Regions from separate parts of the Weizmannia sp. FSL W8-0676 genome, predicted to be linked through region 2. Evidence: a T-box and tRNA genes for the amino acid it is inferred to sense, from the RefSeq annotation. Region 2 holds a T-box; the other holds one or more tRNA genes.

Region 1 (14,941 bases), 1.2 Mb from region 2:
CGGAAGCTTGCCCCGCCGTTGCAATTAAGCCGCCGTTTGATCAAGAAGACCCGGCGCCAGTGGCTAAAAAAGCGACTCTTTGCCGTTTCCGTTTTCTTAGGCACTTTGTCATAGAATAGCAAGGCGTTTTGGTTGACAATTGCGTAAAAAGATGTTAATTTTTAGATATTAAACCAATAAAAATACTCGGAATATGGGGTGGATGATTTTGGCAAAGTATGTGAACTCTGTTGCTGAATTGGTCGGCAACACACCGGTTGTAAAAGTAAACCGTCTGACAAATGAAAATGACGCAGAAGTTTATTTGAAGCTGGAATATTTCAATCCGGCCAGCAGTGTCAAAGACCGGATTGCCCTTGCAATGATTGAAGACGCTGAACAAAAAGGGCGCTTAAAACCGGGCGACACCATTGTTGAACCGACAAGCGGCAACACGGGAATCGGGCTTGCAATGATTGCGGCTGCAAAAGGATACAAAGCTGTCATTGTCATGCCGGAAACAATGAGCATGGAACGCCGCAGCCTGCTGCGTGCATACGGGGCAAAGCTCGTTTTAACCCCGGGCTCTGAAGGCATTAAAGGTGCAGTAAACAAAGCGGAACAACTTGTAAAAGAAAACGGCTATTTTATGCCGCAGCAATTCAAAAACCCGGCCAACCCGGAAATCCACCGTTTGACAACCGGTAAAGAAATTATTGAACAAATGGGAGACCAGCTCGATGCATTCGTTGCCGGTGTCGGCACCGGCGGAACGATTACAGGGGCTGGCCAGGCGCTGCGCGAAGCTTATCCGGGCATCAAAATTTATGCGGTTGAACCGGATGACTCCCCGCTGTTGTCTGAAGGCAAACCGGGCCCGCACAAAATCCAGGGGATCGGCACCAACTTTGTCCCTGAAACACTCGATAAAGAAATTTACGATGAAATTATCCGTGTCACAACGGACCAGGCTTTCAAAGCGGCAAAAGATACAGCTGCAAAAGAAGGCATTCTCGGCGGGATTTCTTCCGGTGCTGCTGTTTATGCCGCGCTTGAAGTGGCGAAAAAACTCGGCAAAGGCAAAAAAGTGCTTGCCATCATTCCGGATACCGGCGAACGCTATTTGAGTACCCCGCTTTACCAGTTTGAAGACTAAGAACGGCAAAACCCGCGGAGGAACGGCCCCCGCGGGTTTTTCTTTTCGCAAACCTATGTATGCGGGTTGAAACGCAACCCCCTTCCTGCCTGAACAGTAAAGATTGGGATTTTCAGTGCAGGACCCGGGCCCGCTGCGGGAAGCCGGCATCTTTGCATATCGTATTAATCCCCGGCTGCGGATGTGGTAGACTATAATTATTGAACTGAGGAAAGGGGAGAACAGAAGTTGAAGTGTGGTCCGTTTACGTTCGACTTTACCCGAAAAACCTATGTGATGGGCATATTAAATGTAACGCCCGACTCTTTTTCGGACGGAGGGAATTTTTTTCAGCCTGAAAAAGCGGTGGAACATGCGTATCAGATGGTACAGGACGGTGCCGATCTGCTCGATATTGGCGGAGAGTCGACAAGGCCGGGGCATCAGCCGATATCAGCGGAGGAAGAACTGGACAGAATCCTGCCGGTCATTCATTCTGTGGCAGGAAAAGTCCAGGCGCCGCTTTCTGTTGATACGTATAAAGCGAGAACTGCGGAAGAAGCAATAAAAGCGGGCGCACATATCATCAATGATGTATGGGGGGCAAAACGGGATCCGGAAATCGCCGATGTAGCCGCACAGTACGATGTTCCGATTATTTTAATGCATAACCGCGAAAACCCGCAATATGAACATTTTATGCGGGACTGTTTGAACGATCTGTATGAAAGCATTACGATTGCAAAAAAAGCAGGTGTCGAAGACCGGCAAATCATCCTCGATCCGGGTATCGGGTTTGCGAAAGGTTTTCAGGAAAACATGGAAATGATGCGGAACCTCGACAAACTTGTTGGACTCGGCTATCCCGTCCTGCTTGCTGCTTCAAGAAAGCGCATAATCGGAAGCGTGCTCGGGCTGCCGACTGGCGAAAGAATGGAAGGCACCGGGGCGGTATGCTGCTTTGGCATCATGAAAGGCTGCCATATGGTCCGTGTCCACGATGTAAAACCCGTAAGCAGAATGGTGAAAATGATGGACGCCCTCGTCGGAAAAGGGGAACAGGATGGACAAAATTTATATTCATGATATGGAATTTTACGGTTACCACGGCGTATTGCCCGAGGAAAACAAACTGGGCCAGCGCTTCCGTGTATCCATCGTGCTTGGTCTGGATTTAAAGCGGGCGGGCGAAACCGACCGGCTGGAAGAAACCGTCAGTTATGCGGATGTCTATGCATGCGTGAAAAAAATTGTTGAAGGGCAGCCTTTCAAGCTCCTTGAAGCTGTTGCAGAAAAACTGGCTGCTTCCATTCTCGCTTTATATGAAAAAGTTGCGGAAGTCACAGTCAAAGTAACCAAACCGGACCCGCCCATTCCCGGCCATTACAAGTCCGTTGCGGTAGAAATTACAAGGAGAAGAAAGAATGGATAATCTCGCTTATTTGGCACTCGGATCCAATATTGAACCGCGATTTGATTATCTTCAGCACGCCGTCCGGTTGCTTGGAAACAACCCGGGCATAAAGGTTTGCAAAGCTTCATCCATTTATGAAACCGAACCTGTCGGGTACACAGACCAGGGACAGTTTTTAAACATGGCTGTCAAAATTGAAACGGGGTTATCCCCTTTTGGCCTGCTCGCTGCCTGCCTTGAGATTGAAAAAAAGTTACGGAGAAAAAGGAAAATTCATTGGGGGCCGCGGACAATAGACCTTGACATTTTGTTGTATAATCAGGAAAATATGAAAACAGAGAATCTTACCATTCCGCACCCGCGCATGCATGAACGGGCATTTGTTTTGGTTCCCCTCACGGAATTGGACAATGCACTTTGCGACCCTGTAACCAAAATCCCGTATGCGGAGCTGCTGAAAAAATGCGCAGACAAAGAAGGTGTCCGGCTGTGGAAACAGATCACAGGGGATACTGCTTTCTTGCCATAAAGGGTACCCCCGGGCATTTTAAACAACCCGGCGGCGGCTTTATACTGAAATACGGATTGGTGTATAACCGGTACGGAAACAACGACAGGCCATGTAACGGAGTACTGCCGGAGGAATCCTGGCAGTACTTGCTTGTATACATACAAAGAAAAAACCTGGTGAAAGGATGTCTGAACGCGAAAGATTGTGTACAATAATAGAGGTATACGTCTATAATGGCTAATGTTGGGCGGCAGAACCTTTCATACTTGAAGAGGGCGGAAAATAAGGAAAGGCGTCTTTCCTTTTCTATCATATTGGCCGGCATTTTTAACGATTGGAGGAAAAAAGATGAGTGGCGAAAATATAAATGAACAGTATCTGGTCCGGAAAGAAAAAATGGAGGCGCTCCGCGAAAAAGGGGTGGACCCGTTCGGCAAGCGTTTTGAACGGACAACCGACACGGAAGAATTAAAACAAAAATACGGCGAATGCACGGAAGAACAACTGGAAGAAAAAGAGATTCCAGTTGCCATTGCCGGGCGGATCATGACAAAACGGCGGAAAGGAAGGGCCGGGTTTGCCCATATCCAGGACTTGAAAGGGCAAATCCAGTTTTATATTCGCCAGGACGCAGTCGGTGAAGAACAGTACGAGTTATTCAAAAGCACGGACCTTGGCGACATTGTCGGGCTTAAAGGCACGGTTTTCCGGACAAAAGTGGGCGAATTGTCCGTCAAAGTCAAAGAATTTATTCTGTTAACAAAAGCGCTGCGCCCGTTGCCGGATAAATTCCACGGCCTGCGGGACATCGAGCAGCGGTACCGTCAGCGTTATCTCGACCTGATTATGAGTGAAGAAAGTAAAAACACGTTCATTACAAGAAGCCGCATTATCCAGTCCATCCGCAATTATTTGGACAAGAACGGCTATTTGGAAGTCGAAACGCCAATGATGCATGCCATTGCAGGTGGGGCGGCTGCACGGCCGTTTATCACCCATCACAATGCGCTCGATATCGACCTTTATATGCGGATTGCGATTGAACTCCACCTGAAACGGTTGATTGTCGGCGGGTTGGAAAAAGTCTATGAAATCGGCCGCGTTTTCCGCAATGAAGGAATCGATACCCGCCATAACCCGGAATTCACGATGCTTGAGCTGTACGAAGCATATGCGGATTTTAACGATATTATGCAGCTGACTGAAAACATGATTGTGCACACAGCAAAAGAAGTACTCGGCACCACCGCCATCCGGTACGGTGAACATGAAGTAAATCTTGAACCGGAATGGCGCCGCCTGCATATGGTCGATGCAATTAAAGAATATACGGGCGTCGACTTCTGGAATGTGACAAGCACCGAAGAAGCAAGGGCACTTGCAAAAGAACACCATATTGAAATCACGGAACATATGGAATACGGGCATATCGTCAATGAATTTTTCGAGCAAAGGGTAGAAGAAAAACTGATCCAGCCGACTTTCGTTTACGGGCACCCGGTCGAAATCTCGCCGCTTGCTAGAAAAAATGAAAAAGACCCGCGGTTTACAGACCGGTTTGAACTGTTCATTGTCGGCCGTGAACATGCCAATGCCTTCACCGAACTGAATGACCCGATCGATCAGCGCGAACGTTTCGTGAACCAGCTGAAAGAGCGCGAGCAGGGGAATGACGAAGCGCACCAAATGGATGAAGACTTTATTGAAGCATTGGAATACGGCATGCCGCCAACAGGAGGACTCGGCATCGGCGTTGACCGGCTTGTCATGTTGCTGACCAATGCCCCGTCTATTCGGGACGTGCTGCTCTTCCCATTAATGAAAAGCAGGGATTAAGCAAAGCAAAACTTACAAAAAGCAGCGGGGCAGGAACCGCTGCTTTTTGTAAACATCATTTTAAATAATATTAACGTTCAAGCGGCTGGTTTTTTGTGAATTGTATTGGCTACGGCCAGCGGTAAGCCTTTTTCTTGTTTTGCTGAAAGAGAGCAGGCTTCAGCTTGTTTGAAAAATAAATGGCGAAAAGCTGTTGCATTCGTACCAAATACATGGTATAGTATTATTCGTTGGCTAATTAAATGCCTGCTTAAAAATACAGATTTAAAAAAGTTGTTGACAATAGTATTTGTTTGCAGTAGAATATTAAAGTCGCTTAGAAAACAACTTAGATTGTTCCTTGAAAACTGGACAAAACGAAACGTCAAATTCTTTTTGAGCTTTTATCAAACATCTTTACTGAGAGTTTGATCCTGGCTCAGGACGAACGCTGGCGGCGTGCCTAATACATGCAAGTCGTGCGGACCTTTTAAAAGCTTGCTTTTAAAAGGTTAGCGGCGGACGGGTGAGTAACACGTGGGCAACCTGCCTGTAAGACTGGGATAACGCCGGGAAACCGGGGCTAATACCGGATAGTTTTTTCCTCCGCATGGAGGAAAAAGGAAAGGCGGCTTCGGCTGCCACTTACAGATGGGCCCGCGGCGCATTAGCTAGTTGGCGGGGTAATGGCCCACCAAGGCAACGATGCGTAGCCGACCTGAGAGGGTGATCGGCCACATTGGGACTGAGACACGGCCCAAACTCCTACGGGAGGCAGCAGTAGGGAATCTTCCGCAATGGACGAAAGTCTGACGGAGCAACGCCGCGTGAGTGAAGAAGGCCTTCGGGTCGTAAAACTCTGTTGCCGGGGAAGAACAAGTGCCGTTCGAACAGGGCGGCGCCTTGACGGTACCCGGCCAGAAAGCCACGGCTAACTACGTGCCAGCAGCCGCGGTAATACGTAGGTGGCAAGCGTTGTCCGGAATTATTGGGCGTAAAGCGCGCGCAGGCGGCTTCTTAAGTCTGATGTGAAATCTTGCGGCTCAACCGCAAGCGGTCATTGGAAACTGGGAGGCTTGAGTGCAGAAGAGGAGAGTGGAATTCCACGTGTAGCGGTGAAATGCGTAGAGATGTGGAGGAACACCAGTGGCGAAGGCGGCTCTCTGGTCTGTAACTGACGCTGAGGCGCGAAAGCGTGGGGAGCAAACAGGATTAGATACCCTGGTAGTCCACGCCGTAAACGATGAGTGCTAAGTGTTAGAGGGTTTCCGCCCTTTAGTGCTGCAGCTAACGCATTAAGCACTCCGCCTGGGGAGTACGGCCGCAAGGCTGAAACTCAAAGGAATTGACGGGGGCCCGCACAAGCGGTGGAGCATGTGGTTTAATTCGAAGCAACGCGAAGAACCTTACCAGGTCTTGACATCCTCTGACCTCCCTGGAGACAGGGCCTTCCCCTTCGGGGGACAGAGTGACAGGTGGTGCATGGTTGTCGTCAGCTCGTGTCGTGAGATGTTGGGTTAAGTCCCGCAACGAGCGCAACCCTTGACCTTAGTTGCCAGCATTGAGTTGGGCACTCTAAGGTGACTGCCGGTGACAAACCGGAGGAAGGTGGGGATGACGTCAAATCATCATGCCCCTTATGACCTGGGCTACACACGTGCTACAATGGATGGTACAAAGGGCTGCGAGACCGCGAGGTTAAGCCAATCCCAGAAAACCATTCCCAGTTCGGATTGCAGGCTGCAACCCGCCTGCATGAAGCCGGAATCGCTAGTAATCGCGGATCAGCATGCCGCGGTGAATACGTTCCCGGGCCTTGTACACACCGCCCGTCACACCACGAGAGTTTGTAACACCCGAAGTCGGTGAGGTAACCTTTACGGAGCCAGCCGCCGAAGGTGGGACAGATGATTGGGGTGAAGTCGTAACAAGGTAGCCGTATCGGAAGGTGCGGCTGGATCACCTCCTTTCTAAGGGGAAAAGCGTAGGGCGCTCGTTCATCGGCGTACGGATTTCGAAGTCTTCGACTGAGATAAAGGAAACACGATGAGCCTTAAAGGCGAATCGATGCCCGCTTATCGTAGGGAGAAGACGTAGAAATACGCTAGCCGATAGCGCCCGGAGCTAGACATAAAAGGAAAACCTTCGGTTTTCCGAAATTAAGTTTGGCGTTTTCGTTTTGTTCAGTTTTGAAGGTCCAATCCTTCAGTATGTGTTCTTTGAAAACCGGATAGGAGAAATAAACCAAGTAAACCGAGAATCGCTTATTTTTGGATTTAAACCTTTTATGGTTAAGTTAGAAAGGGCGCACGGCGGATGCCTTGGCACTAGGAGCCGATGAAGGACGGTACAAACACCGATATGCTCCGGGGAGCTGTACGTAAGCTTTGATCCGGAGATTTCCGAATGGGGAAACCCCCTGTCTTTAATCGGACAGGATTCCTGCCTGAATCCATAGGGCAGGAAGGGCACACCCGGGGAACTGAAACATCTCAGTACCCGGAGGAAGAGAAAGCAATTGCGATTTCCCAAGTAGCGGCGAGCGAACAGGAAACAGCCCAAACCGGAAGGCTTGCCTTCCGGGGTTGTAGGACACTCATATGGGAGTTACAAAAGAACGGGGTAAGTGAAGCGGCCTGGAAAGGCCTGCCGGAGAAGGTAAAAGCCCTGTAACTGAAACTTCGTTCTCTCCCGAGTGGATCCTGAGTACGGCGGGACACGAGGAATCCCGCCGGAATCCGGGAGGACCATCTCCCAAGGCTAAATACTCCCTAGTGACCGATAGTGAACCAGTACCGTGAGGGAAAGGTGAAAAGCACCCCGGGAGGGGAGTGAAAGAGATCCTGAAACCGTGTGCCTACAAGTAGTCAGAGCCCGTTAACGGGTGATGGCGTGCCTTTTGTAGAATGAACCGGCGAGTTACGGTCTCATGCAAGGTTAAGCTGAAGAAGCGGAGCCGCAGCGAAAGCGAGTCTGAACAGGGCGAAAGAGTATGAGGCCGCAGACCCGAAACCAGGTGATCTACCCATGTCCAGGGTGAAGGCAAGGTAACACTTGCTGGAGGCCCGAACCCACGCACGTTGAAAAGTGCGGGGATGAGGTGTGGGTAGCGGAGAAATTCCAATCGAACTTGGAGATAGCTGGTTCTCTCCGAAATAGCTTTAGGGCTAGCCTCAAGCGGAGAGTTTTGGAGGTAGAGCACTGTTTGGACGAGGGGCCCTCATCGGGTTACCGAATTCAGACAAACTCCGAATGCCAAAAACTTATGCTTGGGAGTCAGACTGTGAGTGATAAGATCCATGGTCGAAAGGGAAACAGCCCAGACCGCCAGCTAAGGTCCCAAAGTATACGTTAAGTGGAAAAGGATGTGGCGTTGCTTAGACAACCAGGATGTTGGCTTAGAAGCAGCCATCATTCAAAGAGTGCGTAATAGCTCACTGGTCGAGTGACGCTGCGCCGAAAATGTACCGGGGCTAAACGTATCACCGAAGCTGCGGATGGACACCGTTTGGTGTCCGTGGTAGGAGAGCGTTCTAAGGGCGTTGAAGCCGGACCGGAAGGACCGGTGGAGCGCTTAGAAGTGAGAATGCCGGTATGAGTAGCGAAAGAAGGGTGAGAATCCCTTCCACCGAATGCCTAAGGTTTCCTGAGGAAGGCTCGTCCGCTCAGGGTTAGTCGGGGCCTAAGCCGAGGCCGAAAGGCGTAGGCGATGGACAACAGGTTGATATTCCTGTACCGCCTCTTCACCGTTTGAACGATGGGGGGACGCAGGAGGATAGGGCAAGCGCGACACTGGTTGATCGCGTCCAAGCAGTTAGGCCGGTGCGGAGGCAAATCCTTCGCGCCAAGGCGGAGCTGTGATGGCGAGGGAAATTAAAGTACCGAAGTTCCTGATTCCACACTGCCAAGAAAAGCCTCTAGTGAGGTGAAAGGCGCCCGTACCGCAAACCGACACAGGTAGGCGAGGAGAGAATCCTAAGGTGAGCGAGAGAACTCTCGTTAAGGAACTCGGCAAAATGACCCCGTAACTTCGGGAGAAGGGGTGCTTTTTGGGGTGTATGCCCCGGGAAGCCGCAGTGAATAGGCCCAGGCGACTGTTTAGCAAAAACACAGGTCTCTGCGAAGCCGCAAGGCGAAGTATAGGGGCTGACACCTGCCCGGTGCTGGAAGGTTAAGGAGAGGGGTTAGCCGCAAGGCGAAGCTCTGAACTGAAGCCCCAGTAAACGGCGGCCGTAACTATAACGGTCCTAAGGTAGCGAAATTCCTTGTCAGGTAAGTTCTGACCCGCACGAAAGGTGTAACGATCTGGGCACTGTCTCAACGAGAGACTCGGTGAAATTATAGTACCTGTGAAGATGCAGGTTACCCGCGACAGGACGGAAAGACCCCATGGAGCTTTACTGCAGCCTGATATTGAATTTTGGTACAGCTTGTACAGGATAGGTAGGAGCCTTGGAAACCGGAGCGCCAGCTTCGGCGGAGGCATCGGTGGGATACTACCCTGGCTGTATTGAAATTCTAACCCGCACCCCTTACCGGGGTGGGAGACAGTGTCAGGCAGGCAGTTTGACTGGGGCGGTCGCCTCCTAAAAGGTAACGGAGGCGCCCAAAGGTTCCCTCAGAATGGTTGGAAATCATTCGCAGAGTGTAAAGGCATAAGGGAGCTTGACTGCGAGACTTACAAGTCGGGCAGGGACGAAAGTCGGGCTTAGTGATCCGGTGGTTCCGCATGGAAGGGCCATCGCTCAACGGATAAAAGCTACCCTGGGGATAACAGGCTGATCTCCCCCAAGAGTCCACATCGACGGGGAGGTTTGGCACCTCGATGTCGGCTCATCGCATCCTGGGGCTGTAGTCGGTCCCAAGGGTTGGGCTGTTCGCCCATTAAAGCGGTACGCGAGCTGGGTTCAGAACGTCGTGAGACAGTTCGGTCCCTATCCGTCGCGGGCGCAGGAAATTTGAGAGGAGCTGTCCTTAGTACGAGAGGACCGGGATGGACGCACCGCTGGTGTACCAGTTGTCTTGCCAAAGGCATCGCTGGGTAGCTATGTGCGGAAGGGATAAGTGCTGAAAGCATCTAAGCATGAAGCCCCCCTCAAGATGAGATTTCCCACAGTTTAACTGGTAAGATCCCTGAAAGATGATCAGGTTGATAGGTCCGGGGTGGAAGCGCGGTGACGCGTGCAGCTGACGGATACTAATCGATCGAGGACTTAACCACGAAAAGCGGAGGTGCCTTGTTTAGCCCCGACAAGCGAATGTTCTGACCGGCATGGAGCCGTCTTTTGGCTCCGTGGCGGGCAGGTGATTCGACCTCGAGGGGCTAGGCACCGAAGCTGGACAATAGAAAAGCGGAAGCGCCTTGCCCATCGGCGTACGGATTTCGGAGCTTTCGACTGAGATAAAGGAAACACGACGAGCCCTTAAAGGCGAGTCGATGCCCGCTTATCATAGGGAGAAAGCGCAGAAATACGCTAGCCGATAGGCGCTGGAGCTAGACAATTTTCAAAGTTAGAAACCAAAGCTATTCTCCGTTTACAGTTTTTTCTCCCATCCGGTTTTCAGGGAACACATCCCAAAATAAAATACAGGTCCGGTGATGATGGCGGAAAGGTCACACCCGAACACATCCCGAACTCGGAAGTTAAGCTTTCCAGCGCCGATGGTAGTTGGGGGTTTCCCCCTGCGAGAGTAGGACGTTGCCGGGCCATAATACGGAGGATTAGCTCAGCTGGGAGAGCGTCTGCCTTACAAGCAGAGGGTCGGCGGTTCGATCCCGTCATCCTCCACCATAAATATGAGCCATTAGCTCAGTTGGTAGAGCATCTGACTTTTAATCAGAGGGTCGCAGGTTCGAATCCTGCATGGCTCATCATATTTAGCAGGAGATAAGAGTTTCAGCCTGTTCAAAGCCGCCCTGAAATTCTTTGTTATCTGCATCTTTTGCGGAAGTAGTTCAGTGGTAGAACATCACCTTGCCAAGGTGGGGGTCGCGGGTTCGAATCCCGTCTTCCGCTCCATTTTTTTCTCTTGCCGGGGTGGCGGAATTGGCAGACGCACAGGACTTAAAATCCTGCGGTAGGTGACTACCGTACCGGTTCGACTCCGGTCCTCGGCACCATTCAATGTATGCGCCCATAGCTCAATTGGATAGAGCGTTTGACTACGGATCAAAAGGTTAGGGGTTCGACTCCTCTTGGGCGCGCCATATACGGGAAGTAGCTCAGCTTGGTAGAGCACATGGTTTGGGACCATGGGGTCGCAGGTTCGAATCCTGTCTTCCCGACCATTCAAATTCGGGGCCTTAGCTCAGCTGGGAGAGCGCCTGCTTTGCACGCAGGAGGTCAGCGGTTCGATCCCGCTAGGCTCCACCAAAGAAGCATTGACTTTTAAATAAATAGGTGCTATAATTTAAAAGTTGCTGTTTGAGATTGTTCCTTGAAAACTGGACAAAACGAAACGTCAAATTCTTTTTGAGCTTTTATCAAACATCTTTACTGAGAGTTTGATCCTGGCTCAGGACGAACGCTGGCGGCGTGCCTAATACATGCAAGTCGTGCGGACCTTTTAAAAGCTTGCTTTTAAAAGGTTAGCGGCGGACGGGTGAGTAACACGTGGGCAACCTGCCTGTAAGACTGGGATAACGCCGGGAAACCGGGGCTAATACCGGATAGTTTTTTCCTCCGCATGGAGGAAAAAGGAAAGGCGGCTTCGGCTGCCACTTACAGATGGGCCCGCGGCGCATTAGCTAGTTGGCGGGGTAACAGCCCACCAAGGCAACGATGCGTAGCCGACCTGAGAGGGTGATCGGCCACATTGGGACTGAGACACGGCCCAAACTCCTACGGGAGGCAGCAGTAGGGAATCTTCCGCAATGGACGAAAGTCTGACGGAGCAACGCCGCGTGAGTGAAGAAGGCCTTCGGGTCGTAAAACTCTGTTGCCGGGGAAGAACAAGTGCCGTTCGAACAGGGCGGCGCCTTGACGGTACCCGGCCAGAAAGCCACGGCTAACTACGTGCCAGCAGCCGCGGTAATACGTAGGTGGCAAGCGTTGTCCGGAATTATTGGGCGTAAAGCGCGCGCAGGCGGCTTCTTAAGTCTGATGTGAAATCTTGCGGCTCAACCGCAAGCGGTCATTGGAAACTGGGAGGCTTGAGTGCAGAAGAGGAGAGTGGAATTCCACGTGTAGCGGTGAAATGCGTAGAGATGTGGAGGAACACCAGTGGCGAAGGCGGCTCTCTGGTCTGTAACTGACGCTGAGGCGCGAAAGCGTGGGGAGCAAACAGGATTAGATACCCTGGTAGTCCACGCCGTAAACGATGAGTGCTAAGTGTTAGAGGGTTTCCGCCCTTTAGTGCTGCAGCTAACGCATTAAGCACTCCGCCTGGGGAGTACGGCCGCAAGGCTGAAACTCAAAGGAATTGACGGGGGCCCGCACAAGCGGTGGAGCATGTGGTTTAATTCGAAGCAACGCGAAGAACCTTACCAGGTCTTGACATCCTCTGACCTCCCTGGAGACAGGGCCTTCCCCTTCGGGGGACAGAGTGACAGGTGGTGCATGGTTGTCGTCAGCTCGTGTCGTGAGATGTTGGGTTAAGTCCCGCAACGAGCGCAACCCTTGACCTTAGTTGCCAGCATTGAGTTGGGCACTCTAAGGTGACTGCCGGTGACAAACCGGAGGAAGGTGGGGATGACGTCAAATCATCATGCCCCTTATGACCTGGGCTACACACGTGCTACAATGGATGGTACAAAGGGCTGCGAGACCGCGAGGTTAAGCCAATCCCAGAAAACCATTCCCAGTTCGGATTGCAGGCTGCAACCCGCCTGCATGAAGCCGGAATCGCTAGTAATCGCGGATCAGCATGCCGCGGTGAATACGTTCCCGGGCCTTGTACACACCGCCCGTCACACCACGAGAGTTTGTAACACCCGAAGTCGGTGAGGTAACCTTTACGGAGCCAGCCGCCGAAGGTGGGACAGATGATTGGGGTGAAGTCGTAACAAGGTAGCCGTATCGGAAGGTGCGGCTGGATCACCTCCTTTCTAAGGGGAAAAGCGTAGGGCGCTCGTTCATCGGCGTACGGATTTCGAAGTCTTCGACTGAGATAAAGGAAACACGATGAGCCTTAAAGGCGAATCGATGCCCGCTTATCGTAGGGAGAAGACGTAGAAATACGCTAGCCGATAGCGCCCGGAGCTAGACATAAAAGGAAAACCTTCGGTTTTCCGAAATTAAGTTTGGCGTTTTCGTTTTGTTCAGTTTTGAAGGTCCAATCCTTCAGTATGTGTTCTTTGAAAACCGGATAGGAGAAATAAACCAAGTAAACCGAGAATCGCTTATTTTTGGATTTAAACCTTTTATGGTTAAGTTAGAAAGGGCGCACGGCGGATGCCTTGGCACTAGGAGCCGATGAAGGACGGTACAAACACCGATATGCTCCGGGGAGCTGTACGTAAGCTTTGATCCGGAGATTTCCGAATGGGGAAACCCCCTGTCTTTAATCGGACAGGATTCCTGCCTGAATCCATAGGGCAGGAAGGGCACACCCGGGGAACTGAAACATCTCAGTACCCGGAGGAAGAGAAAGCAATTGCGATTTCCCAAGTAGCGGCGAGCGAACAGGAAACAGCCCAAACCGGAAGGCTTGCCTTCCGGGGTTGTAGGACACTCATATGGGAGTTACAAAAGAACGGGGTAAGTGAAGCGGCCTGGAAAGGCCTGCCGGAGAAGGTAAAAGCCCTGTAACTGAAACTTCGTTCTCTCCCGAGTGGATCCTGAGTACGGCGGGACACGAGGAATCCCGCCGGAATCCGGGAGGACCATCTCCCAAGGCTAAATACTCCCTAGTGACCGATAGTGAACCAGTACCGTGAGGGAAAGGTGAAAAGCACCCCGGGAGGGGAGTGAAAGAGATCCTGAAACCGTGTGCCTACAAGTAGTCAGAGCCCGTTAACGGGTGATGGCGTGCCTTTTGTAGAATGAACCGGCGAGTTACGGTCTCATGCAAGGTTAAGCTGAAGAAGCGGAGCCGCAGCGAAAGCGAGTCTGAACAGGGCGAAAGAGTATGAGGCCGCAGACCCGAAACCAGGTGATCTACCCATGTCCAGGGTGAAGGCAAGGTAACACTTGCTGGAGGCCCGAACCCACGCACGTTGAAAAGTGCGGGGATGAGGTGTGGGTAGCGGAGAAATTCCAATCGAACTTGGAGATAGCTGGTTCTCTCCGAAATAGCTTTAGGGCTAGCCTCAAGCGGAGAGTTTTGGAGGTAGAGCACTGTTTGGACGAGGGGCCCTCATCGGGTTACCGAATTCAGACAAACTCCGAATGCCAAAAACTTATGCTTGGGAGTCAGACTGTGAGTGATAAGATCCATGGTCGAAAGGGAAACAGCCCAGACCGCCAGCTAAGGTCCCAAAGTATACGTTAAGTGGAAAAGGATGTGGCGTTGCTTAGACAACCAGGATGTTGGCTTAGAAGCAGCCATCATTCAAAGAGTGCGTAATAGCTCACTGGTCGAGTGACGCTGCGCCGAAAATGTACCGGGGCTAAACGTATCACCGAAGCTGCGGATGGACACCGTTTGGTGTCCGTGGTAGGAGAGCGTTCTAAGGGCGTTGAAGCCGGACCGGAAGGACCGGTGGAGCGCTTAGAAGTGAGAATGCCGGTATGAGTAGCGAAAGAAGGGTGAGAATCCCTTCCACCGAATGCCTAAGGTTTCCTGAGGAAGGCTCGTCCGCTCAGGGTTAGTCGGGGCCTAAGCCGAGGCCGAAAGGCGTAGGCGATGGACAACAGGTTGATATTCCTGTACCGCCTCTTCACCGTTTGAACGATGGGGGGACGCAGGAGGATAGGGCAAGCGCGACACTGGTTGATCGCGTCCAAGCAGTTAGGCCGGTGCGGAGGCAAATCCTTCGCGCCAAGGCGGAGCTGTGATGGCGAGGGAAATTAAAGTACCGAAGTTCCTGATTCCACACTGCCAAGAAAAGCCTCTAGTGAGGTGAAAGGCGCCCGTACCGCAAACCGACACAGGTAGGCGAGGAGAGAATCCTAAGGTGAGCGAGAGAACTCTCGTTAAGGAACTC
Region 2 (14,941 bases):
GATACGGAAGTCATCCTTGCCATGTACAGCCGTTACGGCGAAAAAGCAATCGGGCGCCTGCGCGGGATGTTCGGATTTGCGATCTGGGATAAGCAGGAACAAACGCTGTGCGGCGCGCGCGACCCGTTCGGCATTAAACCGTTTTTCTATTATGAAGACGGCGATAAAATGTATTTCGGTTCCGAAAAGAAAAGCATTTTGCTTGCCATGGAAAAACCGGAACTCAATTATGATGCTGTCCAATACTATTTAACCTATCAATTTGTGCCGGAACCTTTCAGCATGACGAGTGGCATCCGAAAACTCGAACCGGGCCATTATTTTATGAAAAAAATCGGCAAACCGATGGAAATCAAACAGTTCTGGAAAGCTTCCTTCCACCCGGTCCATAAGAGCGAGGACGAATTTGTAAAAGAAGTGCGCGATGTGCTTATCGATTCCGTAAAGGTACATATGCGCAGCGATGTACCGGTTGGCGCGTTCCTGTCGGGCGGGATCGATTCCTCGATTACGGCATCGATTGCAAAACAGTTCCACCCGGGCATTAAAACATTCTCCGTCGGATTCGAACGCGATGGCTACAGCGAGATTGATGTTGCCAAAGAAACGGCGGAAAAACTCGGTGTTGAAAATATCAGCTATGTGATCACGCCGGAGGAATATATGAAAGAACTGCCAAAAATTATTTGGCATATGGACGATCCGCTCGCAGATCCTGCTTGTGTTCCCCTTTATTTTGTGGCGCGCGAAGCAAGAAAGCATGTGACCGTTGTCCTATCCGGCGAAGGCGCGGATGAATTGTTCGGCGGCTATAATATTTACCGTGAACCGCAGTCGCTTGAAGTTTTTGATAAAATTCCGGCTGCCGGAAAATCAATTTTGAAGGCTTTGGCGAAAGTGCTGCCGGAAGGGGTAAAAGGAAAGAGCTTTATCGAACGCGGTGTCACGCCAATGGAAGACCGTTATATCGGCAATGCGAAAATGTACACGGAAGAAGAAAAACGCGACTTGCTGTTGACTTATAACAACAGCCTTGACTACCGCGATATCACAAAGCCGCTGTACGATGAAACGAAAGGCTACGACCCGGTTGACCGGATGCAATATATCGATATCCATACGTGGATGCGCGGCGATATTTTGCTGAAGGCGGACCGGATGACGATGGCCCATTCGCTTGAACTGCGTGTGCCGTTTTTGGATAAAGAAGTGTTCCGGGTCGCTTCACAAATTCCGGCGGGCTTAAAAACGTCCCATAACACAACGAAGTATATTTTGCGAAAAGCAGTGGAAGGCATCGTGCCGGACCATGTGCTGAACCGGAAAAAACTCGGGTTCCCGGTTCCGATCCGCCACTGGCTGAAAGATGAAATGCATGATTGGGCGGTAGAGATCATCAAAACGAGCCCGACGGACGACATCATCAACAAACAATATGTATTAAAACTGCTGGAAGACCATTGTGCAGGCAAGCTGGATTACAGCCGGAAAATCTGGACCGTGCTGATTTTCATGCTGTGGCATGCCGTGTATATGGAAGACAAGTACGATTTTCAAAAAGGAACACAAGGGCGGCTTGCCGGCGCTTCGTTGTAACAGAAAAAAGGGGGGTCTGGCCCCGCTTCCGTAATCAATCGGAAACGGGGGCAGGCCCTTTATCGTATAACGCTTTTTTTCGCACATGCCCGCAAGCTTTGCATCGCGGCGGTTTTTAAACCCGGTTAGCAGTATGGCCCTATTTTTATCATGCTTTTTTCGCCTATTTGCGGCTTAAAACAATGCGGCTGCCGGTGCCCGCCGTTAACCTTTGTCAGCGCCCGGCGGCATTTTTATAGTACTGCGCTTTTTCAGCATATTCACGGACGATGCGGCGCATATCCTGGATATCTTTTTCGGTAAGCGCGCGGATCACTTTTGCCGGGCGGCCGAATGCAAGCGTATGCGGCGGGATCTTTTTCCCGGGCGTGACAAGGCTGCCGGCGCCAATAAAAGCGCCTTCCCCGATTTCGGCGCCGTCAAGGATGATTGAACCCATGCCGATCAAAGCTTTTGTCCGGACATGGCAGCTATGTAAAATCACCTGGTGGCCGACCGTCACTTCATCTTCCAGTATGAGCGGCGTTTGCGGGCTTTCGTGCAGGACGCAGTTATCCTGGACATTCACTTTTTGCCCGATTTTTACCGGTGCGACATCGCCGCGGATGACGGTCCCGAACCAGATGCCGGACTGGCCGCCGATTTCAACGTCCCCCGTAATGGCCACATTGTCTGCGATATAAGCAGTCGGCGCAATCAAAGGGGTTTTTCCATTGTAAGCATAGATCATTTCGTACCCTCCTATTTTTGATCTTTTCTTTTATCTTAAAGAATTGGGAACAAATTGTGAATAAATCGAGTTAAAAATGGCATATGTTTTTCAGAACAGAAGGATTATGGGTAAAATAAAAGCAGGATGGTTTCGCAGGTTTTGAAGGAGGCAGGAACATGTGGAAATGGGAAGCAGATGAAAACCCAAAAGCAGTCATCGTCATGGTCCATGGCGCGATGGAACATCACCGCCGCTACAGCTGGCTGATTGAGATGTGGAGATCAAGCGGCTATCATGTCGTGATGGGCGATCTTCCCGGCCATGGGATGACGTCGAGAGCAAAAAGGGGGCATATTGATTCCTTTGATGAATATACAACAGAGATAAAAGAGTGGGTGACGGCAGCATACCAGTTCGACCTCCCGATTTTTCTCCTCGGCCACAGCATGGGCGGGCTGGCGGTCATCCGGCTGCTTGAGAAGGAACATCTGAAAATTGCGGGGGTTATGCTTTCCTCGCCGTGCCTCGGGCTTGTCCAGTATCCTTCAAAGCTGCTCGGCCTGCTTTCAATCGGGTTAAACCGGATTGCCCCGGGCCTCCGCTTTAACAGCCCGCTGACCGTGCAAATGGCAACACGGAATAAGGATATTCAAATGCAGGCGGTCAACGATTCATTGATGCTGACAAAAGTGTCTGTCCGCTGGTACCGCGAGCTGCTCGCAGCCATGCGGCAGGCACACATGGATACCGTGCGGCTGCCGGACGTCCCGTTTCTTGTCATGCAGGCCGGAAGTGATAAAATTGTGGACAAGGGAGCTGTCGTGAATTGGTTTAACCAAACTTCCGTGTCCGAAAAATTATACAAAGAATGGCCGAAATGCTACCATGAAATTTTCAATGAACCGGAGAGGGAAGATGTTTTCCTTTATGCGAAAAATTTTGTGGAAAACCGGCTCCGCGCGTTAGGCTATATATTAGAATGAGGTGACGCTTGTGACAATCCCATCCTATCCGATCTCATTAATGGCGCAAGTTTACCGCCGGGTGATGCCGGCTGTCCACCATGAACTCCATTACTGGCGGGAAAAGGCACGCCGGATTCCCAATGATGAATTAAAGACACAGGCGCTCGCCAGCATTCAGCATAAAACGTTCCACTGCGAAGGCGGGTCGATTCTCGGCCTTTTGGCAATGGAAGAGCGGACAGCGGCTTTCCGGTTTATTGTCGCATACCAGACGATCAGCGACTATCTTGATAATTTATGCGACCGCAGCACATCGCTTGACCCGGTTGATTTCCGGGCGCTGCACGAGTCCATGTCTGATGCGCTTACGGTCGGCGCACCGTTGAAAAATTATTACCGGCACAGGCAGGACCAGGATGACGGCGGTTATTTGCATGAACTCGTGCGGACATGCCAGGTTGTGTTGAGCCGCATCCCCCAATATAAAGCCATTCAGCCTTATTTGCTGGAACTTTGCCGTTATTATTCGGATCTGCAGGTACATAAACATGTGCGCGTAGAGGAACGGGTGCCGCGGCTAAAGGAATGGTTTTTGCACTACAAGGCGGATTTTCCGGATATGGAATGGTATGAATTTTCCGCCTGTTCCGGCTCGACCCTCGGGATTTTCTGCCTTGTTTCCTATGCGCTCCGGGATGATTTCCGCCCTGAATATGCGAAAATTATCCGTGACGGGTATTTTCCTTATATTCAGGGGCTGCATATTTTGCTGGATTATTTTATCGACCAGGACGAAGACAAAAAAGGCGGGGATTTGAATTTTTGTTTTTATTACCCGGGAGAAGAAGAGCTGTTTAAGCGGCTGAAGCATTTCTTGCAGGAGGCGGATAAACATACGGCCCGGCTTCCGAATGAAAAATTCCATAAGCTGATTAACCGGGGGCTTTTGGCTGTTTATTTGTCAGATGAAAAGGTGAGGAAGCAGCGGAGCGTTCAGAAATTGTCGCGGAAAATGATCAAATTTGCCGGCTCGATCAGTTTATTCTTTTATGTTAACGGAAAAATGTACCGCGCCATCAAAAACATGATCCCGGCCAGCCTGGCAAAAACAATTGTAAAATAAGCCGGCGGATGGAAACGGGAAAGGGCGGATGGTTTGCCTGGTTACAGAATTCATACCGGAGCACATGCATTTTTTCCGTCCGGGCTTTTTGCTAACCAGGAGCCGGCCGTGTTTATACGCGATTGAAAAAAGGGATTCGTACCCGTCCGCTTTGTTACCGTTTTTGGGCGGCAATGAGAAAAGGCGGATGGTTTGCCTGGTTAGGGAATTCATACCGGAGCACATGCGCCTTTTTCTGGTCGAGCTGTTTTACATAATCGAGGAGCCGGTCACGTTCATATGCGCCGCCTTCATGCCCGTGGTAAACCACAACTGCGATGATCCCGCCGGTTTCAAGCATGGGGAAAATCTGCCCGAGTGCGGCAATTGTTGACTCCGGCCGGGTAATGACCGTTTTGTCGCTGCCCGGCAAGTAGCCAAGATTGAACACCGCTCCGCTGATTTTGCCGTGCAGCGATGCCGGGATGCACTCGCCGGCATGTTCATGGCCGGTGCAGAAAAGTTCGGCGCGCGTAACGAGGCCTTCTTTCTCCAGGCGTTCCTTTGTCCGTTTTACCGCTTCCGGCTGGATATCAAAAGCAAACACTTTTCCGCTTTTTCCAACCCGTTTGGCGAGAAAAACGGTATCATGCCCGTTCCCGGCCGTGGCATCAATGGCAAAACTGCCTTCTTTCACGGCTTTTTCCAACAGTGAATGGGCAAATGGAAGAACAGGAAGCATATTCATCTTTGCAACATCTCCATTTTTTGATTGGTCTACAGGCGGAAGTTGAACGCCTGTTTCTTTTTTACCGTAAAAAGGCATAAGTGACACGTTAAAAATCATGTTTTACATCAAATTTCCATTCTAACAGGAATGCCGGAATGAACACGGCAAAATCGTTCTTATTCTTCAGACATGCAGGCTCGCGCGCCAAAATGGTAATAAACCGTCTTTCTGCAGCGCGCTCTTTTGCATTTTACCATGAACGGATGCAGGTGCAAAGGTGGGCGGATTCGGAATTGCTGTCCGGAAGAAACTCCCAATGCGCAGGGGAAACAATTTTTCTGCACGGGGCATCATACAAATGAAGCTTGTACGCTTCAAAGCATAAAGGGGGAATCGTGATGGCCACACGGGAAGCAGTCGAAAATTGTATCAACCGCTGCGAGCAAGCCGTTCAATCGGCACGTGAGCAATTTGCGGAAGGCAACCGCCAGGAAAACTACGGCTATTATGATTTTTCGGAGCCGTTAACAGAGCTGGAAGACGCTTATAACGAGCTTTGCAAACTGGCGATCAGTGCCAATTCCCAGCAGCGCGAGCGCCTCCACCGTATGCGCCTTGTGATTCAGCAGCTGCAAAACGAGATGATTTTGCAGGAACATGAACCGACCATGTAATTGCCGGCAAAAACGAAGCTTGCGGGAGCAAAATTGCCGATAAGCAAAACAGAAAAGCCAGGCAAGATACTCCTGCGAAAAATCTGGCGTGAACAACGGGAATATGGGAACGGTTTCGGCACGGCAACTTGGGAAAAACAGCAAGTAAAGCCGGCCGGATTCATGAAAGCGGGATAAGGCACGGGCCTTATCCCGCTTTCCATGCAAATGGCGGCGCAAACAGAGGGCGGGAATTGCCATAATATTTATATTTTGCAAGAATGCTTGTAACTGCCGGGAAAAACCCCTACAATTTCCTTTGACCGATTCATTAGCAGGGGGGCATTCTTTTTGCCAAAAACTGTGTGGCTGCTCGTCATTGGCATGGCTGTCAATATGACTGGCGCTTCTTTTTTGTGGCCGTTAAATTCAATCTATATTCACGATCATCTCGGCAAATCGCTGTTTATCGCCGGGCTCGTGCTCATGCTGAATCATTTTACAAGCGTCATCGGCAGTCTTTTGGGCGGCTATTTGCATGATAAAATCGGGGGTTATCGTTCCGTGCTGCTTGGCGGCCTGATTTCCGCCGTTGCGCTTGCCGGCTTGACATGGAACCACGCTTGGCCGGATTATGTATTTTTCCTCGGCGCAATCGGGCTCGGTTCCGGCATGATCGGCCCGGCGATCCTTGCAATGGCGGGCGCGGCTTGGAAAGGCGGAGGGAGAAAAGCGTTCAATGCCATCTATGTCGCCAACAACATCGGGGTTGCACTCGGTGCCGCGCTGGGAGGTGTGATTGCCTCTTATTCCATTGACCTTATTTTTGCAGCGAATCTTGCACTTTTTCTCGTTTTTATGGCGATTGCCATCTTCGGCTACCGGAATATTGCCGAAAAACATGCTGGGTATGCGGGAGCAGCCGCTGTTTCTGCCAAAAGTGCAGGAAGGGCGCAAGTGGCATCCCTCATCATATTATGCTTTGCTTATTTCCTGGCATGGACGGCGTACACGCAATGGACGGCTACGATTTCCACTTATACGCAGACGCTTCATATATCGCTGAACAAGTACAGCTTTCTTTGGACATTGAACGGCGCGATCATCGTGCTCGGCCAGCCGCTCCTTTTGCCGTTTTTAAAGCGGTTCTTGCCGGAAGTCAAACAGCAAATTGTTGCTGGGACGGCCATTTTTATGCTGTCATTCGCTGTCGTTGCTTTTGCCGGGCATTTTCCCGGTTTTGCAGTGGCAATGGGCATTTTAACGGTCGGGGAAATGCTTGTCTGGCCGGCTGTTCCCGCAGTTGCCAATACGCTTTCGCCGAAAGGGCGGGAAGGGTTTTACCAGGGCATCATTAACAGTGTCGCAACATGCGGCAGAATGATTGGCCCTGTTGTAGGCGGGTTTGTCGCAGATGCATTCGGCATGAAGGCATTGTTCGGATTGCTCATTTTCTTTCTCGCCGTTTCCCTTTTACTGGCCTTGTTGTATGACCGCCCGCTCGCAAAAAAACCGCATTCTGAGGTGGCAGGAAAATAATGTTGAAACCGGGAATGAATTTCTGTAAAATAGGTTATAAATTGAATAAACGATAGAAGAACGTTGACAAGGAGCAGTAACGGCGGCACTGAAACAAGAGAATTGGCGGGAGGTGCAAGCCAATCAGAGAACCCCGTGAACTCGCCTTTGAGTTGCAAATATGAACCCGTTTTAGTATTTGCCGTATTCCGCGTTAAGGACTTAAAGTGAGTGCTTGCACTAATTTGGGTGGTACCGCGGGAGAACCCTCTCGTCCCTTTTTCGTGGGATGGGAGGTTTTTTGTGTTGCTTTGTTGTCAATGTCGATACATAAAAAAGGAGGAGTCTGTCATGAGTTTTGACCACCGGAAAATCGAAAAGAAATGGCAGCATTACTGGGAAGAACATCAAACGTTCCGTGCCGGTGAAGACGAAAATAAACCAAAATTTTACTGCCTGGATATGTTTCCGTACCCGTCGGGGGCGGGCCTCCATGTCGGGCACCCGGAAGGATATACGGCGACCGACATCATCTCGCGGGCGAAACGGATGCAAGGGTATAATGTGCTCCATCCGATGGGCTGGGATGCATTCGGGCTTCCGGCTGAGCAGTATGCGATTGATACCGGCAATGATCCGTCTGTTTTCACGATTCAAAATATCCATACATTCCGCCGCCAGATCAAAGCGCTCGGGTTTTCCTATGATTGGGACAGGGAAATCAACACATCTGATCCGGAATATTATAAATGGACGCAGTGGATTTTTCTGCAGCTGTGGAAAAACGGGCTTGCTTATATTGATGAAGTGCCGGTCAACTGGTGCCCTGCGCTCGGAACCGTGCTTGCAAACGAAGAAGTCATTGACGGCAAGAGCGAACGCGGCGGGCATCCGGTCATCCGCAAACCGATGCGCCAGTGGATGCTGAAAATTACCGCCTACGCGGACCGCCTTCTTGAAGACCTCGAGGAACTGGACTGGCCGGAAAGCATTAAGGATATGCAGCGCAACTGGATCGGCCGTTCGGAAGGGGCGGAAGTGACATTCCAGGTTGAAGGCACAAATGAAACGTTCACCGTCTTCACGACCCGCCCGGATACGCTGTTCGGGGCGACCTACGCCGTGCTTGCGCCGGAACACCCGCTTGTGAATAAAATTAAAACGAAAGAGCAGGCCGAAGCGGTCCAGGCTTACATTGCCCAGGTGCAGTCAAAAAGCGACCTCGAACGGACCGACCTTGCGAAAGAAAAAACCGGCGTATTTACAGGGGCGTATGCCGTGAACCCTGCCAACGGCGAAAAAATGCCAATCTGGATTGCCGATTATGTATTAATGAGCTACGGGACAGGCGCAATCATGGCGGTGCCGGCCCATGACGAACGCGACTATGAATTTGCCCGCAAATTCAATTTGCCGATAAAAGAAGTCGTCGCAGGCGGCAATGTTGAAAAAGAAGCCTATACCGGCGACGGCGAACACGTCCATTCCGGGTTTTTAAACGGGCTGGGCAAGCAGGCAGCCATTAAACGCATGATCGAATGGCTTGAAGAAAAAGGGATTGGGCAGAAAAAAGTGACATACCGCCTGCGTGACTGGCTGTTCAGCCGCCAGCGTTACTGGGGCGAGCCGATCCCGGTCATCCACTGGGAAGACGGGACCATAACTGCCGTGCCGGAAGAAGAGCTGCCGCTCATACTTCCGAAAATGAGGGAAATCAAACCGAGCGGAACAGGCGAATCACCGCTTGCAAATGCTGAAGAATGGGTCAATGTTGTGGATCCGGAAACAGGGAAAAAAGGCCGGCGCGAAACAAACACGATGCCGCAATGGGCAGGAAGCTGCTGGTACTTCCTCCGTTTCATCGATCCGAAAAACCGCAAAGCGATTGCCGATCCGGAAAAACTGAAAAAATGGCTGCCGGTTGACCTTTACATCGGCGGGGCTGAGCATGCGGTGCTTCACTTGCTGTATGCCCGCTTCTGGCATAAATTTTTGTACGATATCGGCGTTGTGCCGACGAAAGAGCCATTCCAAAGATTGTTCAACCAGGGCATGATCCTTGGCGAGAACCATGAAAAGATGAGCAAATCGCGCGGCAATGTCGTCAATCCGGATGACATTCTTGAGTCGCATGGGGCAGATACGCTCAGGCTGTACGAAATGTTCATGGGCCCTTTGGATGCTTCGATTCCATGGTCGACAAACGGCCTTGACGGTTCCCGCCGCTTCCTTGACAGGATCTGGCGCCTGTTTGTGAATGAAGACGGCAGCCTGTCAGAAAAAATCCAGGACAAGGCCAATCCGGCACTTGAAAAAACGTATCATCTGACGGTCAAAAAAGTGACGGAAGATATCGATGCCCTTCATTTTAACACGGCCATTTCGCAATTAATGGTGTTTATCAACGATGCCTATAAAGCGGAAGTCATACCGAAAACGTATGTGGAAGGCTTCGTCAAGCTGCTGTCGCCGTTTTGCCCGCATATTGCCGAAGAACTGTGGGAAAAACTCGGCCACAGCGGCACGATCACATATGAAGCATGGCCTTCTTTTGATGCTTCAAAACTCGTCGACAATGAAGTGGAAATTGTCCTCCAGGTGAACGGCAAAGTCCGTAACAAAGTGAAGATCGACCGCAACATGAGCCGCGATGACATGGAAAAACTCGCGCTTGCGGATGAAAAAATCAAAGAGTTTACGGAAGGAAAAACGATTCGCAAGATCATTGCCGTGCCGGGCAAACTTGTCAACATTGTGGCAAACTAATGGATTTCCGGAAAACGGGGCTTTACGGTGAAATGGCCGTAAGCCCCATTTTTTATGCGTGAAATTCATAATTTGTTTGTGAAATAGCAAACTAGGACTATCAACCACAAAAAAGGGGAAAAAAGATGGTTCTTTTATTTTCACTTTTGGCAGGGGCGGGACTGGCATATTTATCCCGCGCGCTGTTTCAGGCAGAAAAAATGAAATCATTGCTGCTTTACTTATGGTTATATTACTGGACAATCAATTTTTTAAGGATATTGGAAATGAACCTGCACTTTGTTCATGATCACCATACACCGATGTTCTATATTTCCAGGTTGCTTGTTCTGTTTCAGGTGCCCCTTTTGTTTTTGCTGTATTTGCACGTATTTCACATATCACGGACGTCCGGCCGGAAAACCCTGGCCGCTGTATGTTTTTTCCTTGTTTTTACGGGTTATGTCGCCATCCTCGATTTTTTACAAATTCTGTATACCTACGAATGGTCATGGCGGTATGCCCTTGCTTTCTTCTTCACTGATCTTGCGGTGGTACACGTGGGCGATGCGCTCTATAGATGGTTGGACAGGAAAAAGGAGGTGCGCCGGCATGCTTCCGAAAAAATTTGACGAGAATGAAATCTTTACCCTTGTTGCTTTGGCAGGTTTGATGCTGGCACTGTATCTTCTTCCAAAAGCCGTTTCATGGAAAGCAGGGCTTGCGACCGGGCTGTTTTTTACAGCAATGGCCTGCTTTGCGGATGAAGTGCTTAGCGGGATGTATCCTTTAAAACTTATACAATACATTTGATTCCAAAGATATCGAACTATTCGACTTTATTATTTATATTCCGGTTTTTACTTTGTACGGCTATTTGTTTATTACGGTACAGAGTTTATTCCGGGCGCGGCTTCGCTCTGTGCGCATCGTGCTGTTTTATTTGCTTGTTTGGATTGGATTCACATTATTGATGGAATCCATTTCCGTTCGGTTCGGGGTATTTCATTACTTGGAAGGGTGGGACATTCTCCATTCACTGGTTGCCTATTGCTTCCTTTTCCCGGTATTTTATACTTATGCCAAGTGGATTTTAAAAATCGAAGCGCCTGATTAAAATGTTCTGAAATTGGAGATAATAGAAATAAATAAAACAGGGAGGGGCCACAATGGTACAGGTTAAACTTTTTGATTGTGAACATGAGAAAGACCTTGAGGAGAGCATGAATACGTTTTTGGAAAAAATCAGCGAAGACCAGCTCATTGATGTCAAATATAATATTGCCGCCATGGTGGAGCCGGAGGACGACGACCAGATTTACTGTTTTTCGGCGATGATTTTATACCATAAATAAAGCGGGGTTGCCCAGCCCGGATTTTTTTCGTCCAGACGATTGTAAAATATGATCCATGGCAGCTGCAGCCCCAACTGCCATCCATCCCGCCGCCTGTCCGCGAAAAAAATTCTTCATAAAAAAATTGTCAAGCGGGTATGTTCGCGGTACACTACATTATAGTGTGTGAAAAAAGGCCCGTCCGCATCAGGGGCGGCCGGAAGATCATTTCGGGCGGGAAGGGATTTTATGTCTTCAAAATTATTGCGCGGCACGTTTATTTTAACATTTGGGACGATCATCTCGAAAATTCTCGGGGTATTCTATGTGATTCCGTTTGATGCGATCATCGGCGGATCGGGACCGGAGGCACTCTATCAGTTCGGATATGTCCCTTACAATATTTTTATCAGCATTTCCACGGCAGGCGTCCCGCTTGCTGTCGCAAAATATGTGGCAAAATACAATGCGCTGGAAGAATATGCGGTCAGCCGGAAGCTGTTCAGGTCGAGCATGTATTTAATGATTGTGACCGGTATTGCCGGCTTTCTTGTGATGTATGTTTTTGCCCCGTATTTTACGGATTTGGCGATGGCCGGCAAGCAGGAAGCGCAGGTTTTCTCAAAAGCCGATGTGACGGTGGTGATCCGGGCGGTCAGTTTTGCGCTGATCATTATTCCGGTGATGAGCCTGATTCGTGGTTTTTTCCAGGGGCACCAGTCAATGGGGCCTTCTGCTGTTTCCCAGGTTGTGGAGCAGGTTGTCCGGATTTTATTTATGCTGATCGGTGCTTACGTGATTTTGCATATCCTTCACGGCAGCATCGTGTCCGCCATCAGCGCGGCAACATTTGCGGCTTTTGTCGGCGGGATGGCGAGCCTGTTTGTGCTCATTTGGTACTGGTTCAAACGAAAACCGCATCTTGACCGGCTGCTTGAACAGGACAAAGGCACAATGCATGTTTCGATCCCCACGCTGTATAAAGAAATCATCCTTTCTGCTTTGCCGTTTGTATTTGTCGGGATCGCCAATTCGCTTTACCAAATGGTTGACCAGCTGACAGTGAAGCGCGGTATGGAAGCGGTCGGGCTCGGGAAAATGTGGCAGACGCAGCTCGGGATGTTGAATTTCCAGTCGCACAAGCTTGTCATCATTCCGGTCTCCCTTGCGACCGCCTTTTCCATGACGCTTGTTCCGATGATTACGGAAGCTTTCGCAAAAAGGGAGCGCGATATGCTCGTCCGATCTGTTGACCAGACATTGCAGGTGCTGCTTTTTATTACGGTGCCGGCTGCGCTTGGGATGTCGCTTTTGGCCAAGCCTATTTTTGCGATTTTTTATAATACGGATAACGCCGTCTCGGTCAGCGTGCTGATGCATTATGCGCCGGTTGCTATTTTGTTCTCGCTTTATTCCGTGACGGCGGCGATCATGCAGGGGATCAATGAGCAGCGCTGGACGATTTTAAGCTTGCTCGTCGGGCTTTTGTTAAAATTAAGCCTGAATATCCCGCTGATCAAAATGTTTGGGATCCTCGGCGCAGTCTACGCCACGGCAATCGGTTATACAGCGTCGATTCTGATCAACTTTATTGTGATCAAACTTTTCGCAGCCTATCCGTATCGGACAGTGATCCGGCGCACGATCTTGATTCTGATTTTTAATGCCGTCATGCTGGCGGTGACCGGTGCCGTATATAAAGGGCTCACGCTTGTGCTTTCGCCTTCTTCAAGGTGGCAGGCATTGCTGATTGTCACGATTTGCGCCGCGGCCGGTGCGGTTGTTTATGCCTACCTTGGCCTGAAATCGAAACTTGCGGACAAGCTGTTCGGCGTAAGGATTCAACGCGTGAAGGCCAGGTTGCATATGCGGTAAGGAAACGGGGTGTGTGCGGCAGGAAGCTGGCTTACGGGCAAGACGCGGGATAAAGTTGTGTATCTGGCTGTTTTATCGTGACAGCGGGATTGCAAGCTGCGGTAAAAAGCTGGACTTCCTGGCGTTTTCGGTTGTTCAACCGTTTAGCCGTGGGCTACAAACGGGCGTAAAAAGCTGCCCCCTCTTTAGCGGATAGGTTTCCGGTGTCAGGGTTCAATGCGTGGAGGCGGGTTTTCAAGCGGGAGTAAAAGCTGAATCCCACTTTAGCGGATAGGTGCCCGGTGTCAGGGTTTAATAGATGGAGGCAGGATTTCATATTAGGGTAAAAAGTTGGTGCAGGGAAGGCAAAACGGATATAAGGGTGAGGCGCATTTAACTTGTGAGATGGCGTTGTGGTAAAAGAAAATGGCGGGGATAAAAGGCTCTTAAACATGCCAAAAGCGGCACTGCATGTCTCCGCTGCCGCTTTCCAAAAAAACAATTTGTTTCTTTCTCTAAGATGACATCTTAACTTTTTTGCTGGTTGTTGTCCAAATCCCCCTGTGTGTGCTTTTGACCAAGTCGTTGTATGCCAGCACATTCAAATCTCTTTGAATGGTGCGAGGAGTGATGCCGAACTCATCTACCAGTTCCTGGGTTGTCACAGTCCCTTTCTCTTTAATAAACACATAAATCGACTTAATACGAGTAAGCATACGGTCTGTTGATGGTTTCAAAATACCACTCCCTCATCTTTTTTCCAAAGACAAAGACGACAAACAGCTTTACAACATGTGTTTAGCTTACAGGAATATGCGTGCCGTTCGGACAACTCCTTTTTCTAAAATTTTTTCTAAGATGTCAGTCAATTATATTGTACATCTTTTTGCCTGAATTGACAAATATATCAGCTCTTGTTTACACCATATGTTGTGCCTGCTAAGTTTATAACCACTAATGATAGCGTTTTCTTTTTACCACCCTTTTCCCTGGGTTGCTGTAATCCCGCTAAAGGTATGGCCTTTGCCAGCCCGATGAAAGACATTTTGCTGTTTGCTTTTCTGATTAGGCGTGCTAATGGAACAATTGGTGTGTAGTGACTGGCAATTTTGTCTAATTGGGCGCCCGTTCCAATCGGACAGGTCGGATTGGCTGGTATTTTGATTTTACCACGCCAATGAAGGACGTTTCGGCAGTCCAGGCACCACGTTCTGTCTTTCATCGCGGTTATGAAGGACAAAATGCCGTTTGCCGGCCAAAGTTTTGTCTTTCATCCCCCGCCCGCAAAAGATATCGTATGTGTAAAATTTTACTCGAAGGGCAGATGAGTGGAAAAAAATGGGAAGACGCTCTATCATTTAAATGTACGCTTGTGGGCGAATACATTTAGAAAGAGGTCTTCCTATGGATATTATATCAATAATTGCTAGATTATTAAAGGATACAAAAAGTCTTATTGAATTTGAAGAACAAGTTAAAATTCTGATTCAGAATGCCTTTACGCAATGGGTTGGGGAAATATTTGAGACGTTAGATAAAACAATTAAGCAGAAAAAGCTGGAGGATGGCTGGGAGTACTGCCGGAGTGATAACAGAAACATTCAGTTTCTATTTGGAAGTGTGACCTTTAAACGCTCATTAATGCATGACAAGAGAGGAAATTCCCATTATCCTCTGGATGAATGGTTAGGGCTGGTACCACACCAACGATACAGCCCGTTAGTGGAATTAA

What was found. A T-box is a leader RNA that pairs with one kind of tRNA and senses whether it is charged. The one in region 2 lies ahead of leuS (leucine--tRNA ligase), so its partner is inferred to be a tRNA-Leu.
Region 1: it encodes a tRNA-Leu, which carries the amino acid that the T-box ahead of leuS (leucine--tRNA ligase) is inferred to sense. The anticodon was not compared.

Annotation. Positions count from the first base shown of each region.
Region 1 covers NZ_CP151954.1:61,270-76,210, forward strand. Annotated here, with positions in the region: gene cysK (cysteine synthase A) at 209-1,135, shown strand; gene folP (dihydropteroate synthase) at 1,364-2,200, shown strand; gene folB (dihydroneopterin aldolase) at 2,178-2,546, shown strand; gene folK (2-amino-4-hydroxy-6-hydroxymethyldihydropteridine diphosphokinase) at 2,539-3,057, shown strand; gene lysS (lysine--tRNA ligase) at 3,388-4,875, shown strand; rRNA gene NST20_RS00325 (16S ribosomal RNA) at 5,271-6,824, shown strand; rRNA gene NST20_RS00330 (23S ribosomal RNA) at 7,144-10,075, shown strand; rRNA gene rrf (5S ribosomal RNA) at 10,447-10,562, shown strand; tRNA gene NST20_RS00340 (tRNA-Val) at 10,571-10,646, shown strand; tRNA gene NST20_RS00345 (tRNA-Lys) at 10,654-10,726, shown strand; tRNA gene NST20_RS00350 (tRNA-Gly) at 10,800-10,874, shown strand; tRNA gene NST20_RS00355 (tRNA-Leu) at 10,887-10,975, shown strand; tRNA gene NST20_RS00360 (tRNA-Arg) at 10,986-11,062, shown strand; tRNA gene NST20_RS00365 (tRNA-Pro) at 11,067-11,143, shown strand; tRNA gene NST20_RS00370 (tRNA-Ala) at 11,153-11,228, shown strand; rRNA gene NST20_RS00375 (16S ribosomal RNA) at 11,348-12,901, shown strand; rRNA gene NST20_RS00380 (23S ribosomal RNA) at 13,221-14,941, shown strand, end outside.
Region 2 covers NZ_CP151954.1:2,172,693-2,187,633, reverse strand. Annotated here, with positions in the region: gene asnB (asparagine synthase (glutamine-hydrolyzing)) at 1-1,596, shown strand, start outside; gene NST20_RS10750 (gamma carbonic anhydrase family protein) at 1,811-2,326, opposite strand; gene NST20_RS10745 (alpha/beta hydrolase) at 2,485-3,291, shown strand; gene NST20_RS10740 (tetraprenyl-beta-curcumene synthase family protein) at 3,302-4,396, shown strand; gene NST20_RS10735 (class I SAM-dependent methyltransferase) at 4,551-5,123, opposite strand; gene NST20_RS10730 (YtzC family protein) at 5,504-5,779, shown strand; gene NST20_RS10725 (MFS transporter) at 6,110-7,297, shown strand; T-box leader at 7,352-7,558, shown strand; gene leuS (leucine--tRNA ligase) at 7,628-10,042, shown strand; gene NST20_RS10715 (hypothetical protein) at 10,634-10,834, shown strand; gene NST20_RS10710 (sporulation protein Cse60) at 11,191-11,376, shown strand; gene NST20_RS10705 (polysaccharide biosynthesis protein) at 11,605-13,230, shown strand; gene NST20_RS10700 (DeoR family transcriptional regulator) at 13,725-13,946, opposite strand; gene NST20_RS10695 (ISLre2 family transposase) at 14,614-14,941, shown strand, end outside.